Regions from separate parts of the Pseudomonas extremaustralis genome, predicted to be linked through region 1. Evidence: predicted binding sites of a transcription regulator. Region 1 holds the regulator's gene; the other holds the start of a gene.
What was found. The regulator sigma-54, encoded in region 1, starts transcription at its own class of promoters, with help from an activator protein. The targets are predictions, from matches to a motif close to ANTGGCATNNANNTTGCTNT.
Positions count from the first base shown of each region.

Region 2: glnA (glutamate--ammonia ligase) is a predicted target of sigma-54. The motif match lies at 3,642-3,661, and genes of this name have one in related genera.

Region 1 is NZ_LT629689.1:3,881,381-3,892,717, forward strand. It holds gene murA (UDP-N-acetylglucosamine 1-carboxyvinyltransferase) at 1-542, opposite strand, end outside; gene BLR63_RS17915 (BolA family protein) at 566-805, opposite strand; gene BLR63_RS17920 (STAS domain-containing protein) at 920-1,225, opposite strand; gene BLR63_RS17925 (MlaC/ttg2D family ABC transporter substrate-binding protein) at 1,222-1,872, opposite strand; gene mlaD (outer membrane lipid asymmetry maintenance protein MlaD) at 1,884-2,351, opposite strand; gene mlaE (lipid asymmetry maintenance ABC transporter permease subunit MlaE) at 2,351-3,148, opposite strand; gene BLR63_RS17940 (ATP-binding cassette domain-containing protein) at 3,148-3,957, opposite strand; gene BLR63_RS17945 (KpsF/GutQ family sugar-phosphate isomerase) at 4,269-5,243, shown strand; gene BLR63_RS17950 (KdsC family phosphatase) at 5,244-5,768, shown strand; gene lptC (LPS export ABC transporter periplasmic protein LptC) at 5,777-6,349, shown strand; gene lptA (lipopolysaccharide transport periplasmic protein LptA) at 6,336-6,869, shown strand; gene lptB (LPS export ABC transporter ATP-binding protein) at 6,869-7,594, shown strand; gene BLR63_RS17970 (RNA polymerase factor sigma-54) at 7,780-9,273, shown strand; gene hpf (ribosome hibernation-promoting factor, HPF/YfiA family) at 9,349-9,654, shown strand; gene ptsN (PTS IIA-like nitrogen regulatory protein PtsN) at 9,665-10,129, shown strand; gene rapZ (RNase adapter RapZ) at 10,132-10,989, shown strand; gene BLR63_RS17990 (HPr family phosphocarrier protein) at 11,006-11,278, shown strand; partial or broken gene BLR63_RS17995 (ZIP family metal transporter) at 11,314-11,337, opposite strand, start outside.
Region 2 is NZ_LT629689.1:4,528,330-4,534,474, reverse strand. It holds gene ntrC (nitrogen regulation protein NR(I)) at 1-727, opposite strand, end outside; gene glnL (nitrogen regulation protein NR(II)) at 724-1,809, opposite strand; gene glnA (glutamate--ammonia ligase) at 2,135-3,541, opposite strand; gene thiI (tRNA uracil 4-sulfurtransferase ThiI) at 3,876-5,330, shown strand; gene typA (translational GTPase TypA) at 5,470-6,145, shown strand, end outside.

The sequences.
Region 1 (11,337 bases):
CCGTTGGCCAGGGCCGCGGCCATCATGATGTTCTCGGTACCGGTCACGCTGACGGTATCAAAGAAGAAGTTCGCGCCACGCAGGCCACCTTCCGGTGCTTTGGCCTTGATATAGCCGCCTTCGACGTCGATGGTCGCACCCATGGCTTCGAGGCCACGGATATGCAGGTCCACCGGACGCGAGCCAATGGCGCAACCGCCAGGCAGAGCCACTTCAGCCTCGCCGAAACGGGCAACCATAGGGCCCAGGACCAGGATCGACGCACGCATGGTTTTCACCAGTTCATACGGGGCGATCAGGGTCTTGATGGTGCGTGGATCGATTTCGACGGACAGTTTCTCGTCGATCACCGGCTCAATGCCCATGCGACCGAACAACTCGATCATGGTGGTAATGTCGTGCAGGTGCGGCAGGTTGGCCACCGTCACCGGGCCATCACACAGCAGGGTCGCTGCCAGGATCGGCAAGGCGGAGTTTTTCGCACCGGAGATGCGGATCTCGCCATCAAGGCGGGCACCACCGGTAATAATCAATTTATCCATAAGAATCTCGACGCCTTGGGGGCTCAGGTGCGCTCGGCCCAGGCCGCGCGGCTGAAAAATTTCATAGTGACCGCATGGATGCTGCCATCGGTGATCCACGGGTTCAAATGGGCATAGATCTGCTGTTGACGCTTGACCGGGCTCAATGCCGCCAGTTCATCGCTAATCACGTTCAGCTGGAAATTGCAGCCTTCGCCTTCAACCGCAACCTCAGTATTCGGCAGCTTTCCTTCAAGGAAGCTCTTAACTTCTAGGGCCTGCATGCTCAACCTCTATCGGCGCCCAGTGCGCGCGGGTCGCACATCATACAAAAAAGCCCCGCGCCTGCGAACCCCGCATAGCAGGACTCTGACGGGGGGCCTTTTCGATAATGTGTATTAAGGATGCGCCAACAGCTCCGTCAGACCGGAAACCTCGGCAATTTCGCGCATGTCATCGGGCAACGCACGGATGCTGACTGGCTTTTTTGCGGCCTCGGCATCACGTATGAAGCACAGCAACAACGACAGGCCAACACTGCTGGACTTGGTGACCGCCGAGCAATCGATCACCAGCGCAGGCGCAGTGCTGGACTCGATCAGGGCCTGGCCCTGCTTGCGCAGGTCAGGCCCGGTGCGGTAATCCAGCACGCCGCTGAGGAACAGCTCGCCGGCATCGCCAAGACGAACGGCCGACTCACTCATTGCGCTGGCTTCCCGGCAGCTTTTTTATCGGTCTCTTCCTTGGCCTTGGCGACCTCACCAGCCCAACCATTGATGGTCTTGTCCAGGTCATTGCCATTGCGCTGCATCGCGTCGGCGAACTGATCGCGGAACAGCTTGCCAATGTTGATACCGTTGATGATGACGTTACGCAGTTTCCACTCGCCGTTGATCTTCTCCAGGGTGTACTGCACCGGGTAGATCGCGCCGTTGTTGCCCTTGACGGTCATGCCAACGCTGGTGCGGTCGTCCGACTCATCCTTGGCAGGGTCGACGGTGATCCCCTGGTTGTTGTACTCGAGCAGGGCGTTGCCATAGAACTGGAACAGGCCCTTCTTGAAGTTATCCTGGAACCGTTTCATTTGGTCAGGAGTGGCCTTGCGCGAATACTTGACCGTCATGATGCTGCGGGAAATACCTTCGGCGTCGACCACCGGGCCGACGATAGTGTTCAGCGCGTCGTAAAACTTACTCGGGTCTTGCTTGTACTGCTCTTTATTGGCAGTCAGGTCAGCCAACATCTTGTCGGTCGTTCCCTTTACCAGATCGTGCGCAGAACCTGCCGCGTTCGCCATCAACGGCAGTGCTGCAAGCAGCACAAGAAGGCCACGTCGCAAGGTAGAGATCATGTACAGATTCCTCATTTGGCGTCTTTATTGACCGTATTGAGCAGGAATTTACCGATCAGGTCTTCAAGCACCAGTGACGACTGCGTGTCGTGGATGGTCGAGCCATCCTTGAGCAGGGCTGTTTCCCCACCCACACTGATACCGATGTACTTTTCGCCCAGCAGACCCGCGGTCAGGATGGATGCAGTGGAGTCGGTCGGCAGGTTATTAACCTTCTTGTCCAGTTGCATTGTCACTCGCCCGGTGAAGCTGTCGCGATCCAGATCGATTGCAGTGACCTTGCCGATGGTGACACCGGCCATGGTCACCTTAGCTCTGACAGTCAAACCGGCGATATTGTCGAAGTATGCGTAAAGTTTATAAGTATCGGCAGTGGGGCTGCCCGATAGGCCACTGACCCGCAGGGCCAGCAACAGTAAAGCCAGGATGCCAGCCAGCAAGAAAAGGCCGACACCGATTTCCACAGTGCGGTTTTGCATCAGAAATCTCCAAACATCAAGGCGGTCAAAATGAAGTCAAGGCCCAGTACCGCCAACGAGGCGTACACAACGGTCTTGGTGGTGGCGCGACTGATCCCTTCTGAAGTGGGCTCACAGTCGTAGCCTTGGAATACGGCGATCCAGGTCACTACAAAGGCAAAGGCGATGCTTTTTATGATGCCGTTGAGCACGTCGCCACGGAAGGCTACGCTGTTTTGCATGTTGGCCCAGTAGGAGCCGTCGTAGACACCCAACCAGTCAACCGCCACCCACGAACCGCCCCAGATCCCCACAACGCTGAAAATCATCGCCAGCAGCGGCAGGGAAATGAAACCGGCCCACAGGCGTGGGGCAACGATGTACTTGAGCGGGTCCACACCGATCATTTCCAGGCTGGACAGCTGCTCGGTGGACTTCATGTTGCCGATTTCGGCGGTCAGTGCGGAACCTGCGCGTCCGGCGAACAACAACGCAGTCACCACCGGCCCGAGCTCACGCAACAGCGTCAGGGCAACCATCTGCCCCACCGCCTGCTCCGAACCATAGCTGGAAAGGATATTGAAGCCCTGCAACGCCAGCACCATGCCGATGAATACCCCGGAGACCACAATGATCACCAGGGACATCACTCCCACCGAATGCAACTGTTTGATCAGCAGGCCGAAACTGCCACCAATGCCGCCGCGACCGAGCAGGGCGTGGAACAGGAAAATCGTCGAACGGCCCAGCACCTCGATGATATCGATGCCGGAGCGACCGAAAAGGCGAACCTTCTCGATAAGAGATGTCTTGCGCATCAGCGCTTCCCCAGAAGATCTAAGCGGTAATCCGCTGCCGGAAAGTGAAAAGGCACAGGGCCGTCAGGATCGCCGGTCATGAATTGGCGAATGCGCGGGTTGTCTGCATTCATCAATTCTTCAGGCGTGCCCTGGCCCAGCACCTGACCATCACCTACTACATACAGGTAGTCGGCAATGCTCGCGGTTTCTGCAAGATCATGGGACACCACAATGCTGGTTATCCCCAACGCGTCGTTGAGCAGGCGGATGAGGCGCACCAGTACGCCCATGGCGATGGGGTCCTGGCCGACGAAGGGTTCGTCGTACATGAGAATCTGTGGATCGAGGGCAATGGCCCGCGCCAGGGCGACCCGACGCTTCATGCCGCCGGACAATTCATCGGGCATCAGGTCAAGCGCACCACGAAGGCCCACCGCCTGCAGTTTCAGCAACACAATGTCACGAATCATTTCATCGGACAGTTGGGTATGCACCCGCAGCGGAAACGCCACGTTCTCGAAGACATCGAGATCAGTGAACAGCGCGCCGCTCTGGAACAGCACGCCCATGTGCTTGCGCGCATCGAACAGCTCGCTGCGCGACAACGTCGGCAGGTTCTGACCGTTGACCCACACTTCGCCGGCATTGGGACGAAGTTGCATGCCCATCAGGCGTAACAGGGTGGTCTTGCCGCAACCGGAAGGCCCCATGATGCCCGTGACCTTGCCGCGGGGAATGCGAATATCGACGTTATTGAAGATGCTGCGCGTCCCGCGCTTGAAGGTCAGTCCCTTCAGCTCGACCGCGTAGGCGTTATCGGCACTCATCTAAACTCCTTGGGATGCAGCCTTTCACTCAGACACCACGCATGCGACAAACGTTTGCAACGGTAGCGCAACAGATAGCCACATAGGCTGGGCGGACCGAACTGGCGGCGAACTATATCACTGCTAGGACAACGCCCCCAAGACCGGAACAGCGCTTGTTCAGACCCTAGACAGGGAAAAAACGTTGCGGGGCATGTTACCAAAGAGGGAACCTCAGGCGCCTGACGACGAAAGCCTGACGAACTTGCGTGAGGGAATTGATCATTACCGCTATAATCGCCGACTTTTCGTCAGGCTATACGATTTCAGACATGAGCCAATCCAGCGACCTTATTCAATCCGCACAACGCACCATCCGCCTAGAGCTTGAAGCCGTAGAGGGCTTGCTGCCCCATATCGACGCGGATTTCGTACGCGCCTGCGAGATGATTCTGGCCAGCAAAGGCCGCGTTGTCGTAGTGGGCATGGGCAAGTCGGGCCATATCGGCAACAAAATCGCCGCCACCTTGGCCAGCACCGGGACCACGGCATTTTTCGTGCACCCGGCCGAGGCCAGCCATGGCGACATGGGCATGATCACCAAGGATGACATCATCCTGGCGCTGTCCAACTCCGGCACCACCAATGAAATCGTGACCCTGCTGCCGCTGATCAAGCGCCTGGGCATCAAGATGATCAGCATCACCGGCAATCCGGAGTCGACCCTGGCCAAGGCCGCCGAGATCAACCTGAATGTCCACGTGACCCATGAAGCCTGCCCGCTGAACCTCGCGCCCACCTCCTCCACCACTGCTGCCCTGGTCATGGGTGACGCCCTGGCCGTGGCGTTGCTGGAAGCCCGTGGCTTTACCGCTGAAGACTTCGCGTTTTCCCACCCGGGTGGCGCCCTCGGCCGTCGCCTGTTGCTCAAAGTGGAAAACGTCATGCATTCGGGCGATGAATTACCCCACGTCCAGCGCGGCACCTTGCTTAAGGAAGCGCTGATGGAGATGACACGCAAAGGCCTGGGCATGACCGTCATCCTGGAAGCCGACGGACGCCTGGCCGGAGTGTTCACCGATGGTGACTTGCGTCGCACCCTGGACCGCACCATCGATATCCACACCGCCACCATCGACACAGTGATGACGCCCCACGGCAAGACAGCGCGCCCCGAAATGCTGGCGGCCGAAGCCTTGAAGATCATGGAAGACCACAAGATCGGCGCACTGGTGGTGGTCGATAGCGATGACCGCCCGATTGGCGCCCTGAACATGCACGATTTGCTGCGTGCGGGAGTGATGTAAATGACCAGCGACCTGTTACAACGCGGCAAGCACATCAAGCTGGCTATTTTCGACGTTGACGGCGTACTGACCGATGGTCGCCTGTACTTTCTCGAAGACGGCAGCGAATTCAAGACGTTCAATACCCTCGACGGCCAGGGCATCAAGATGTTGATGGCTTCGGGCGTGCAAACGGCGATCATCAGCGGCAGAAAAACTCCCGTTGTGGAACGCCGCGCACAAAACCTGGGGATTCCTCACCTGTATCAAGGCCGTGAGGATAAACTGGCGGTTCTGGACGAGCTTCTTGGCCAACTCAACCTAAGCTACGAGCAGGTCGCCTACTTGGGCGATGACTTGCCCGACCTGCCGGTGATCCGTCGCGTGGGCCTGGGCATGGCCGTTGCCAATGCCGCGGCGTTCGTTCGCCAGCACGCCCATGGCATCACCGCCGCGCGCGGTGGCGAAGGTGCAGCCCGCGAGTTCTGCGAGTTGATCCTGCGTGCCCAGGGCAGCCTTGAAGCGGCCCACGCCGCCTACCTATAGAGCGTTTTATGCTGAGCAAAAAGATTCGCAACTTCCTGCTGTTCGCAGTCATCGCCGCGTTATTCCTGGCGGTGGGCTACTGGAATATCAGCCCGGAGCGCTTTCTCGACCAGCCTGCAGCGCAGGTCGACGAAAGTGCAATCGACTACTACGCCACCAACGCCAAAAGTGTGCAGTTCCTGCCTGACGGCAAGTTGCAGTACGAGATGACCTCGGACAAGGTCGAGCATGTGAAGGCGACCGAGGTCACCCTGCTGACAAACCCGGACATGAATATCTATCGCGGCACCGAGTTTCCATGGCACGTCACCAGCAAGCGCGGCGAGGTCAACCCGGACGGTACCGAAGTAGAACTGATCGACTCGGTGCGCGTTGCGCGTACCGATGCCAAGAACCGCGACACGGTGATTACCACCAGCCGCATGACCGTATTCCCGCAGAAGCAATATGCGCAGACCGAGCAAGACGTTAGAATCGACGGCGCTGGCGGTGTATCGACTGGCAAGGGAATGAAAGCGTATTTGAAAGAAAGCAGGATACACCTGCTATCGAACGTAAGAGGACAGTATGAGGCTCGTTAAAACTCTCCCTATTTTGCTCAGTCTGGGCGCAGCACTGGGAAGCGTGAGCGCCTGGGCTCTGCCGAACGATAGCCAGCAACCGATCCATATCGCAGCCGACGATGCGCAACTGGATGACAAGCAAGGCGTTGCCACTTATACCGGCGCCGTGATCATCACCCAGGGCTCGATGAAGATTACCGGCAACACGGTGACACTGACTCGCACCTCATCCGGTGACATTGACGTGGTCACTTCGGTCGGCAACCTGGCTTACTTCGAGCAGAAGCAGGCGGCCACCGACACTGCCCCGATGAAAGGCTACGGTAAAACCATCCAGTACCACGCTCAGCAAAACCGCATTGTCCTGATCGACCAGGCCAAGGTGCTCAGCCCCGATGGCAACTCCACGGAAGGTGAAAAGATCACCTATGACACCGTGAAACAGATTGCTAACGCCGGTCGTGCCAATGGCAACAAGGTCACCGCGCCGCGCCCACGTATCGACATGGTTATCCAGCCGAAGAAGAAGGCCGAGTAATGGCAACCCTGAAAGCCCAGCATCTGGCCAAGGCCTACAAAGGCCGTCAGGTCGTGCGCGACGTCAGCCTGTCGATCGACAGCGGCCAGATCGTCGGCCTGCTCGGCCCTAACGGCGCCGGCAAGACCACTTGCTTCTATATGATCGTCGGGCTGGTCCAGGCGGATCAGGGGCGCGTCCTGATCGACGACCTGGATGTCAGCCACCAGCCGATGCACGGTCGCGCCCGCGCTGGCATCGGCTACCTTCCGCAGGAAGCATCGATTTTTCGCAAACTGTCGGTAGCCGACAACATCATGGCGATCCTCGAGACCCGCAAGGAACTCGACCGTGACGGGCGTCGCAAGGAACTGGAAAGCCTGCTCCAGGAATTCCACATCAATCATATTCGCGACAACCTCGGCATGAGCCTGTCCGGTGGCGAGCGTCGCCGCGTGGAAATTGCCCGGGCCCTGGCCACCAACCCCAAGTTCATCCTGCTGGACGAACCGTTTGCAGGCGTCGACCCGATCTCGGTAGGCGACATCAAGCAGATCATCCACCACCTCAAGGCCAAGGGCATTGGCGTGCTGATCACCGACCACAATGTCCGTGAGACCCTCGATATCTGCGAAACCGCGTATATCGTCAACGATGGACAGCTGATTGCCGAAGGCGATTCCGCGACCATCCTTGCCAACGAACTGGTCAAGGAAGTGTACCTGGGTCACGAGTTCCGCCTGTAACTACCGTGGTGTCACGGCCGTTCGCCAAGGCGCGCGGGAGTCAATGAAAACCTCCGGATTTTTATTGTTACCGCGCTCTAGGCAAAGCCCCCGATATCAGGCATATAATTTGCTTATGTTTGGCGCTCACGCGCCCTGTCGTGGATGGCGCATTGCGCCGGCGAATAAGGTGTTAAGCCCCTGCCATGAAACCATCGCTAGTCCTGAGAATGGGCCAGCAGCTGACGATGACACCGCAGCTGCAACAGGCCATCCGCCTGCTCCAATTGTCGACCCTGGACCTGCAACAGGAAATCCAGGAGGCCCTGGAGTCCAATCCGATGCTCGAACGCCAGGAAGAAGGCGACGACTTCGATAATGCAGACCCACTGGCTGACAACATCGAGCAAAAACCCAACTCCGACGTACAGGAACCCTCCTACCAGGAAACCGCCCCGACGGTGGACAACCTTGAGGAAGGCGACTGGAACGAACGCATTCCCAACGAACTTCCCGTAGACACCGCCTGGGAAGACGTCTACCAGACCAGCGCCAGCAGCCTGCCCAGCAACGATGACGACGAGTGGGATTTCACCACCCGCACCTCCGCCGGCGAGAGCCTTCAGAGCCACTTGCTTTGGCAATTGAACCTGGCGCCGATGTCCGACACCGATCGCCTGATCGCCGTAACCCTGATCGACTGCATCAATAACCAGGGCTATCTGGACGAAACGCTCGAAGAAATTCTTGAAGCCTTCGACCCGGAACTGGACATCGAGCTGGACGAAATCGAAGCCGTCCTGCACCGCATCCAGCAGTTCGAGCCCGCAGGCATCGGCGCGCGCAACCTCAGCGAGTGCCTGTTGCTGCAATTGCGCCAGTTGCCCGCCAAAACTCCTTGGCTCGTTGAGGCCCAGCGCCTGGTCACTGACTACATCGACCTGCTGGGCAGCCGCGACTACAGCCAGTTGATGCGCCGCATGAAGCTCAAGGAAGACGACCTGCGCCAGGTCATCGAGTTGGTGCAAAGCCTCAACCCACGCCCAGGCTCGCAGATCGAGTCCACTGAAGCCGAATACGTCGTGCCCGACGTGATCGTGCGCAAGCATAATGAGCGCTGGCAGGTGGAGTTGAACCAGGAGTCGGTGCCACGCCTGCGGGTCAACCCCCAATATGCCGGCTTCGTGCGCCGCGCCGACACCAGCGCCGATAACACCTTCATGCGCAACCAGTTGCAGGAAGCGCGCTGGTTCATCAAGAGCCTGCAAAGCCGCAACGAAACCCTGATGAAAGTGGCCACCCAGATCGTCGAGCACCAGCGCGGCTTCCTGGAATACGGCGACGAAGCGATGAAACCCCTGGTTCTGCATGACATCGCCGAAGCGGTGGGCATGCACGAATCGACGATTTCCCGGGTAACCACGCAAAAATTCATGCATACCCCACGGGGTATATATGAGCTGAAATACTTTTTCTCCAGCCACGTCAGCACCTCCGAAGGCGGCGAATGCTCGTCCACGGCGATCCGCGCGATCATCAAAAAACTGGTTGCCGCGGAAAATCAGAAAAAGCCGTTGAGTGACAGCAAGATCGCTGGTTTACTGGAGGCACAAGGCATTCAGGTCGCCCGTCGAACCGTCGCCAAATACCGCGAGTCCCTAGGGATCGCGCCTTCCAGCGAGCGAAAGCGTTTGATGTGACGGGCGGGCCACAGCGTTCCAGTGGCAGGCGTTCTTGCCTGCCGCTTTATGCACTGGCAACGAAGGAGAAGCTGTATGCAAGTCAACATCAGTGGACACCAGCTGGAAGTCACCAAGCCCCTGCGTGAGTACACCGAGAGCAAGCTGAACAAGCTTGCGGGGCATTTTGACAAGATCACCAACGTGCAGGTCATCATGGAGGTCGATAAGCTCAAACAGAAAATCGAGGCCACCCTGCACGTACCGAATGCCAAGCTCGTCGCCAATGCTGAGCATGAGGACATGTATGCGGCGATCGACTCGCTCTACGACAAGCTGGACCGCCAACTCATAAAGCATAAGGAAAAGAATCTGCACCTGATGCAAGGTACAGGTCGTTAACTCTCCCCCCATGATCCGACTTGAAACCATCCTGACCCCCGGCCGTTCACTTGTGAATGCGCCGGGCGGCAGCAAGAAAAAAGCCCTCGAACAAATTGCCAACCTGATCAGCCGCGAAGTGCCTGAGCTGGAGATGCAAGATGTATATGAGGCTCTTATTGCCCGTGAAAAACTCGGCTCCACAGGTTTTGGTAACGGCATCGCCATTCCCCACTGCCGCCTGAAGGGCTGCGAGACACCTGTCAGCGCCCTGCTGCACCTGGAAGCTCCCATCGATTTCGACGCCATCGACGGTGCCCCGGTCGACCTGCTGTTTGTACTGCTGGTCCCACAGGCAGCCACCGATGCGCACCTGGAACTGCTCCGGCAGATCGCCAGCATGCTTGACCGCAAGGACGTACGCGACAAACTGCGCAGCGCCAGCAGCAATGAGGCGCTGTACCAGGTTGTACTGGATGAACAGAACGGGCGGTAATCATGCGTTTGATCATCGTCAGCGGCCGCTCCGGGTCGGGTAAAAGCACCGCCCTCAATGTTCTTGAGGACAACGGTTTCTACTGCATCGACAACCTGCCCGCCGGCCTGTTGCCGGAACTGGCGGAACGCGCATTGATCCACACAGAATTGGCGCAGCCGCTGGTCGCCGTCTCGATTGATGCCCGCAACTTGCCCAGCCATCTCGAGCGATTCCCGCAGTTACTCGAGGAAGTACGGGCCAAGCACATTCATTGCGATGTGCTGTACCTGGATGCCGACGAAGAGACTCTGCTCAAGCGTTTCTCCGAGACCCGTCGAAGACACCCCCTCAGCAGCCCTCATCGCTCCCTGGCCGAAGCCATCGAAGACGAAAGCAAGCTGCTCGGTCCGATCATTGACCTCGCCGACCTCAAGATCAATACCACCAGTCTTAACCTGTACCAACTGCGTGACGCCATCAAGCTGCGTCTGCTGAACCAGCCGGAGCCCGGCACGGCGTTTCTGGTGGAGTCCTTTGGCTTCAAGCGCGGCATGCCGGTGGATGCCGACCTGGTGTTCGACGTGCGCTGCCTGCCCAACCCTTACTGGAAACCGGAACTGCGTGAGCAGTCCGGGCTGGACCAGCCTGTGGCGGATTACCTGGCGGCGCAACCGGATGTGGAGGAGATGTTCCAGGACATCTCCAGCTACCTGCTTAAATGGCTGCCGCGCTTTGCCGCGAGCAACCGGGCCTATGTCACCATCGCCATCGGCTGCACCGGCGGCCACCACCGCTCCGTCTACCTGACCGAACGCCTGGGCCAGATGCTGCAACAAACCCTCAAGAACGTCCAGGTTCGCCACCGCGACCTTAGCTGAAAGGAACACCCCCGCGATGCCCGCTCTGGAAATTGAAATCATCAACAAGCTGGGCCTGCACGCCCGCGCCTCGGCCAAATTCGTCGGTGTTGCCGGGCAGTTTCCCTGCCAGATCCGCGCCGGGCGCACACCGGAATCCATGGTCGACGGCAAGAGCATCATGGCCATGATGATGCTGGCCGCCGGCAAAGGCACCAAGATCCACTTGAGTACGGAAGGCGAGCAAGAACAGGAAGCGATGGATGCCTTGGTAGCGCTGATCAACAACTACTTCGACGAGGGTGAATAACCCCTCCATGAGACAGGCGTGAAACCTCGAAGGCTTCACCCCAGTGCGGTATCCATCAC
Region 2 (6,145 bases), 640 kb from region 1:
CGATTTCGTCGAGGAACAGCGTGCCACCGTCCGCCTGTTCAAAGCGCCCGCGTCGCAGGTTGGCAGCGCCGGTGAAGGCGCCTTTCTCGTGGCCGAACAGCTCCGACTCCATCAGGTCCTTGGGGATCGCCGCCATGTTCAGCGCGATGAACGGCGAGGCCGCCCGTGGGCTGTGACGGTGTAGGGCATGGGCCACCAGTTCTTTACCGGTGCCCGACTCGCCGTTGATCAGCACGGTGATGTTGGAGTGGCTCAAGCGCCCGATGGCGCGAAACACTTCCTGCATCGCCGGCGCTTCGCCGATGATTTCCGGGGTGCGGGTCAGGGCCGGCGGGGCTTCCTGGTTCTGTTGCTCCTGAGCGTGCTGGTTGGCGCGCTTGACCAGTGCGACGGCTTCATCCACGTCGAACGGCTTGGGCAGGTATTCGAAGGCGCCGCCCTGATAGGACGCCACCGCGCTGTCCAGGTCCGAGTGCGCGGTCATGATGATCACTGGCAGGCGCGGGTGCTGCTCGCGGATGCGCGCGAGCAAGTCCAGGCCGCTGGCGCCGGGCATGCGGATGTCGGAGATGATCACGTCGGGCTGCTGGCGCGCCAGGCGGCTCATTACCCCGTCAGCGCTGTCGAAGCTCTGGGTGGTCATGCCTTCCTGTTGCAAGGCTTTCTCGAGGACCCAGCGGATAGAACGGTCGTCATCGACGATCCACACAGTTTCACTACGGCTCATGTCGATGGGGCTCCTTGTTCCAGAGGCAGAAAGATCGAGAACGTGGTGTGGCCAGGATGGCTCTCACATTCGATCAGACCCTGGTGCTGGCTGATGATGTTCTGGGTAATGGCCAGGCCCAGCCCGGTACCGTCCGGGCGGCCGCTGACCATGGGAAAGAAAATGGTTTCCTGAAGTTCCGCAGGAATGCCTGGGCCGTTGTCGATGATCTCGACCTTGGTCACCAGGCGATGGCGCACATGGCCAATGGTGAACTGGCGCAGGGCGCGGGTGCGCAGGGTGATGCGGCCCAGGCGCAGCTCGTTCTGGCTGCTGATGGCCTGCATGGCGTTGCGCACGATGTTGAGCACTGCCTGGATCATCTGTTCGCGGTCGATCAATACATCCGGGATGCTCGGGTCGTAGTCACGCACCAAGGTGATGCAACCCTGGCTTTCGGCCTCGACCAGTTGGCAAACGCGTTCGAGTACCTCATGCACGTTGGTCATCGCCAGCGACGGCAGCTTGTTGGAGCCGAGCATGCGGTCCACCAGGTTACGCAGGCGGTCGGCTTCTTCGATGATGACGTTGGTGTAGTCCTTGAGGTGCTCGTCCGGCAGCTCGCGCGCCAGCAGCTGCGCCGCGCCGCGAATCCCGCCGAGGGGGTTCTTGATCTCATGGGCCAGGCCGCGCACCAGCATCTTGCTGGTTTCCTGTTTGGACAACTGCGCTTCTTCCTTGGTGATGCGCAGCAGGCGGTCGCGGGGGTGTACTTCGAGCAGCAGCAGCGTAGCGCCATTGCTCAGGATCGGGGTCACGGCGTAGTCGACCGTCAGGGTCTGGCCGGTCAGGGCCGTCAGCATCGCTTCGCGCTTGGTGAACGGGTGCGCCTGCTCCACCGCCTGGCGCAACGAGCTCAAGGCTTCGGCCGACTCGGTGAACAGCTCGCTGATGAACTGCCCATGGCTGCGCTGGCCGCTGATGGCCAGGAGCATCTCCGCCGCCGGGTTCATGTACTCAAGGCGCAGGTCGGCATTGAGCAGGATGGTCGCGGTGGTCAGGTTGTCGAGTAACAAACGGTGCAGTGCATCGCTGATGGTCATCAGGACCTCTTTTGGAGCAAGGCGCGCGCTTGAGGCACACGCTGATACAAGGAAAATGCAAAAACCAAACCAAGGCTCCGAAAAGAAGCGTCGAAGCCCTGAAATAAGGGTTTGAGGCACAAAACTGTGGCGTTCTGCCAGCTTGCTCGGGAAGTTCCGAACCAAAATGGGCTGGGCAGGTGGGCAAGGTGCAACCCGTCGCACCAATATAGTGCTGATTTGAACAGTCTGTTCAGGAAGGGGTGAGCGCACGTTTTGCGCGGGCAAAAAAAAGACCTCCCGAGGGAGGTCTTTTCGTCACGCCACGTTACGCAGCGCTACCGGATCAGCAGCTGTAGTACAGCTCGTATTCCAGTGGGTGTACGAAGGTGCGAACCTTGATTTCTTCTTCGCTTTTCAGGCCGATGTAAGCGTCGATGAAGTCGTCGCTGAACACGCCGCCTTTGGTCAGGAACGCACGGCCCTTGTCCAGCTCTTCCAGGGCTTCTTTCAGGCTGCCACACACTTGTGGGATCTCTTTGGCCTCTTCAGGCGGCAGGTCGTACAAGTTTTTGTCGGCGGCGTCGCCAGGGTGGATCTTGTTCTGGATGCCGTCCAGGCCAGCCATCAGCAGGGCAGCGAAGGCCAGGTATGGGTTGGCTGCCGGGTCCGGGAAGCGAGCTTCGATACGGCGAGCGCGAGGGCTGGACACGTAAGGAATACGGATCGAGGCGGAACGGTTACGGGCCGAGTAGGCCAGCATTACCGGTGCTTCGAAGCCAGGTACCAGACGCTTGTAGGAGTTGGTCGACGGGTTGGTGAAGCCGTTCAGGGCCTTACCGTGCTTGATGATGCCGCCGATGAAGTACAGGGCGGTGTCGGACAGGCCGGCATAACCTTCGCCAGCGAAGGTGTTCTTGCCATCTTTGGCGATGGACAGGTGAACGTGCATACCCGAACCGTTATCGCCGTACAGAGGCTTAGGCATGAAGGTCGCGGTACGGCCGTAGGCAACGGCGGTGTTGTGTACGCAGTACTTCAGGGTCTGGACTTCGTCAGCCTTGTTCACCAGGGTGTTGAACTTCACACCGATTTCGTTCTGGCCGGCAGTGGCCACTTCGTGGTGATGCACTTCGATGACCAGGCCCATGTCTTCCATGGCGTTGCACATGGAGGTACGGATTTCGTGGTCGTGGTCGAACGGTGGAACCGGGAAGTAACCGCCTTTGATACCTGGACGGTGGCCATGGTTGCCGCCTTCCACGTCCTGGTCGGACATCCACGAACCTTGTTCGGAGTAGATCTTGAACATGGAACCGGAGATATCGGACTTGAACTTCACTTCGTCGAAGATGAAGAATTCTGGTTCTGGGCCGACGAATACGGTGTCGCCGATACCGGTGGACTTCAGGTATTCCTCGGCGCGCTTGGCGATCGCACGTGGGTCGCGGTCGTAGCCTTGCATGGTCGAAGGCTCGATCACGTCGCACACCAGGATCAGGGTGGCTTCTTCGGTGAACGGGTCCAGCACGGCAGTGCTGTCGTCCGGCATCAGGATCATGTCGGAGGCTTCGATGCCTTTCCAGCCAGCAATGGAGGAACCGTCGAACATTTTGCCTTCTTCGAAGAAAGCTTCATCCAGCGCGTCGCGAGCCGGCATGGTCACGTGGTGCTGAGTGCCTTTGGTGTCCGTGAAGCGCAGATCAATCCATTTAACGTCATGATCTTTGATGAGTTGAACCGACTTCGACATAGTGTCCTCCGGGTGGCTTCGGGCTGGGGTAGTGGAGTTAGCCCTTAGAATGTGGGTGATGCCGGCGCGGATAGTCCGCCATGGCAACCTGCCTCACAAGAGAGCAAATTGCATGCCAGTGCGCCAACATGGGTTTTTTGCTCCAAAAGCGCCTCTATATAGGTGCGTGGCGACAAAAGCCGAAAAATAGCGCACCGCAATGTGGCGCATCGCTCTCTCTATGCACTCATATGGTGCGAGTGCAGTGCGATGCATATTAACTGGTTAAACCTTGAGCGATTTCCGCTATAATCCGCGCCCCCCTTTTTCGGCAGGCCCTGCGCGCGCTGTTTCCATGAAATTAATCGTTAAAGTGTTCCCCGAGATCACCATCAAAAGCCGACCGGTACGGATGCGTTTCATCCGTCAGTTGGCCAAGAACATCCGTGCCGTGCTCCGCGATCTGGACCCGGCTGTGGTGGTGAACGGCGTGTGGGACAACCTCGAGCTGGAAACCCGTGTCACCGACCCTAAAGCCTTGAAGGACATGACCGAGCGCCTGAGCTGCATGCCGGGCATCGCGCACTTCCTGCAGGTGGACGAGTACCCGCTGGGCGACTTCGACGACATCACCGAGAAGTGCAAACTGCACTTCGGCAGTGAGTTGGAAGGCAAGATTTTTTCGGTGCGTTGCAAGCGTGCCGGCAAGCATCCATTCAGCTCCATGGATGTCGAGAAATACGTCGGCAGCAAGCTGCGTCGCGAGTGCGGCGCCGCCGGAATTTCCCTGAAAGCGCCGCAAATTGAAGTGCGCATGGAAATTCGCGACCAACGGTTGTTTGTGATCCACAGCCAGCACAACAGCATCGGCGGCTACCCGCTGGGTGCCCTGGAACAGACCCTGGTCTTGATGTCCGGCGGTTTCGATTCCACGGTGGCGGCCTACCAGATCATGCGGCGCGGCCTGATGAGCCACTTCTGCTTCTTCAATCTGGGCGGGCGTGCACACGAATTGGGCGTGATGGAAGTCGCGCACTACATCTGGAAAAAATACGGCAGCTCCCAGCGCGTGCTATTTGTGAGCGTGCCGTTCGAGGAAGTCCTCGGCGAAATTCTCGGTAAAGTCGATAACAGTCATATGGGCGTAGTATTGAAGCGTATGATGTTGCGCGCTGCGTCCCGAATCGCCGATCAATTGCAGATCGACGCGTTGGTGACCGGTGAAGCGATCTCCCAGGTTTCCAGCCAGACGCTGCCGAACCTGTCGCTCATCGATTGCGTGACCGAGAAGCTGGTGCTGCGGCCGCTGATCGCCAGCCACAAGCAGGACATCATCGACCTGGCAGAACAGATCGGCACCGCCGACTTTGCCAAGCACATGCCTGAATATTGCGGGGTCATTTCGGTGAACCCCAAGACCCACGCCAAGCGCAACCGCGTGGAGTACGAAGAACAACAGTTTGATATGGCGATTCTGGAGCGTGCGCTCGAGAACGCCAAACTGGTCCCGATCGATCGTGTCATCGACGAACTGGGCCAGGATCTGCGGATCGAAGAAGTCAGTGAAGCCCTGGCCGGTCAGATCGTCATCGACATCCGTCACCCGGATGCCGCTGAGGACGAGCCGCTGGACATCCCTGGCATCGACGTACAAACGCTGCCGTTTTATGCATTGAACGCGCGTTTCAAGGAACTGGATAACAGCCGTCAGTACCTGCTGTATTGCGACAAAGGCGTGATGAGTCGCCTGCATGCCCACCATTTGCTCAGTGAGGGGCATGCCAATGTGCGCGTTTATCGACCGAGCTAAGAGCCCGGGGCTGTTTGCCTGTGGCCTGCGTCACCGGCCCCCCGACTCTGCCGTCAAGCTGTAACGGCAAGGCCTGACTCTACTGTTAATCGCTGCCACGACCTGTCAGCACACCGAATCCTCTGATCGAGATACACAAGTGATCGAAAATCTACGTAACATCGCCATCATTGCTCACGTTGACCACGGTAAAACCACCCTGGTAGACAAACTCTTGCGTCAATCCGGCACCCTGGAGCGCAACGAGCTCAACGACGAGCGCGTGATGGACTCCAACGACCAGGAAAAAGAGCGCGGTATTACCATCCTGGCTAAAAACACCGCTATCAACTGGAACGGCTACCACATCAACATCGTGGACACCCCGGGCCACGCCGACTTCGGCGGCGAAGTAGAACGCGTGATGTCGATGGTCGACTCCGTGCTGCTGCTGGTTGACGCTCAAGACGGCCCTATGCCGCAAACCCGTTTCGTGACCAAGAAGGCTTTCGAAGCCGGCCTGCGTCCGATCGTGTGCATCAACAAGGTCGACCGTCCAGGCGCGCGTCCTGATTGGGTTCTGGACCAGATCTTCGATCTGTTCGACAACCTGGGTGCTACCGAAGAACAGCTGGACTTCCAAGTGATCTACGCCTCGGCCCTGAACGGCATCGCCGGTCTGGATCACACCGACATGGCCGAAGACATGACCCCGCTGTACCAGGCCATCGTTGACCACGTTCCACCACCGAAGGTTGACCGTGACGGTCCGTTCCAGATGCAAATCTCGGCACTGGACTACAACAGCTTCCTGGGTGTTATCGGTGTTGGCCGTA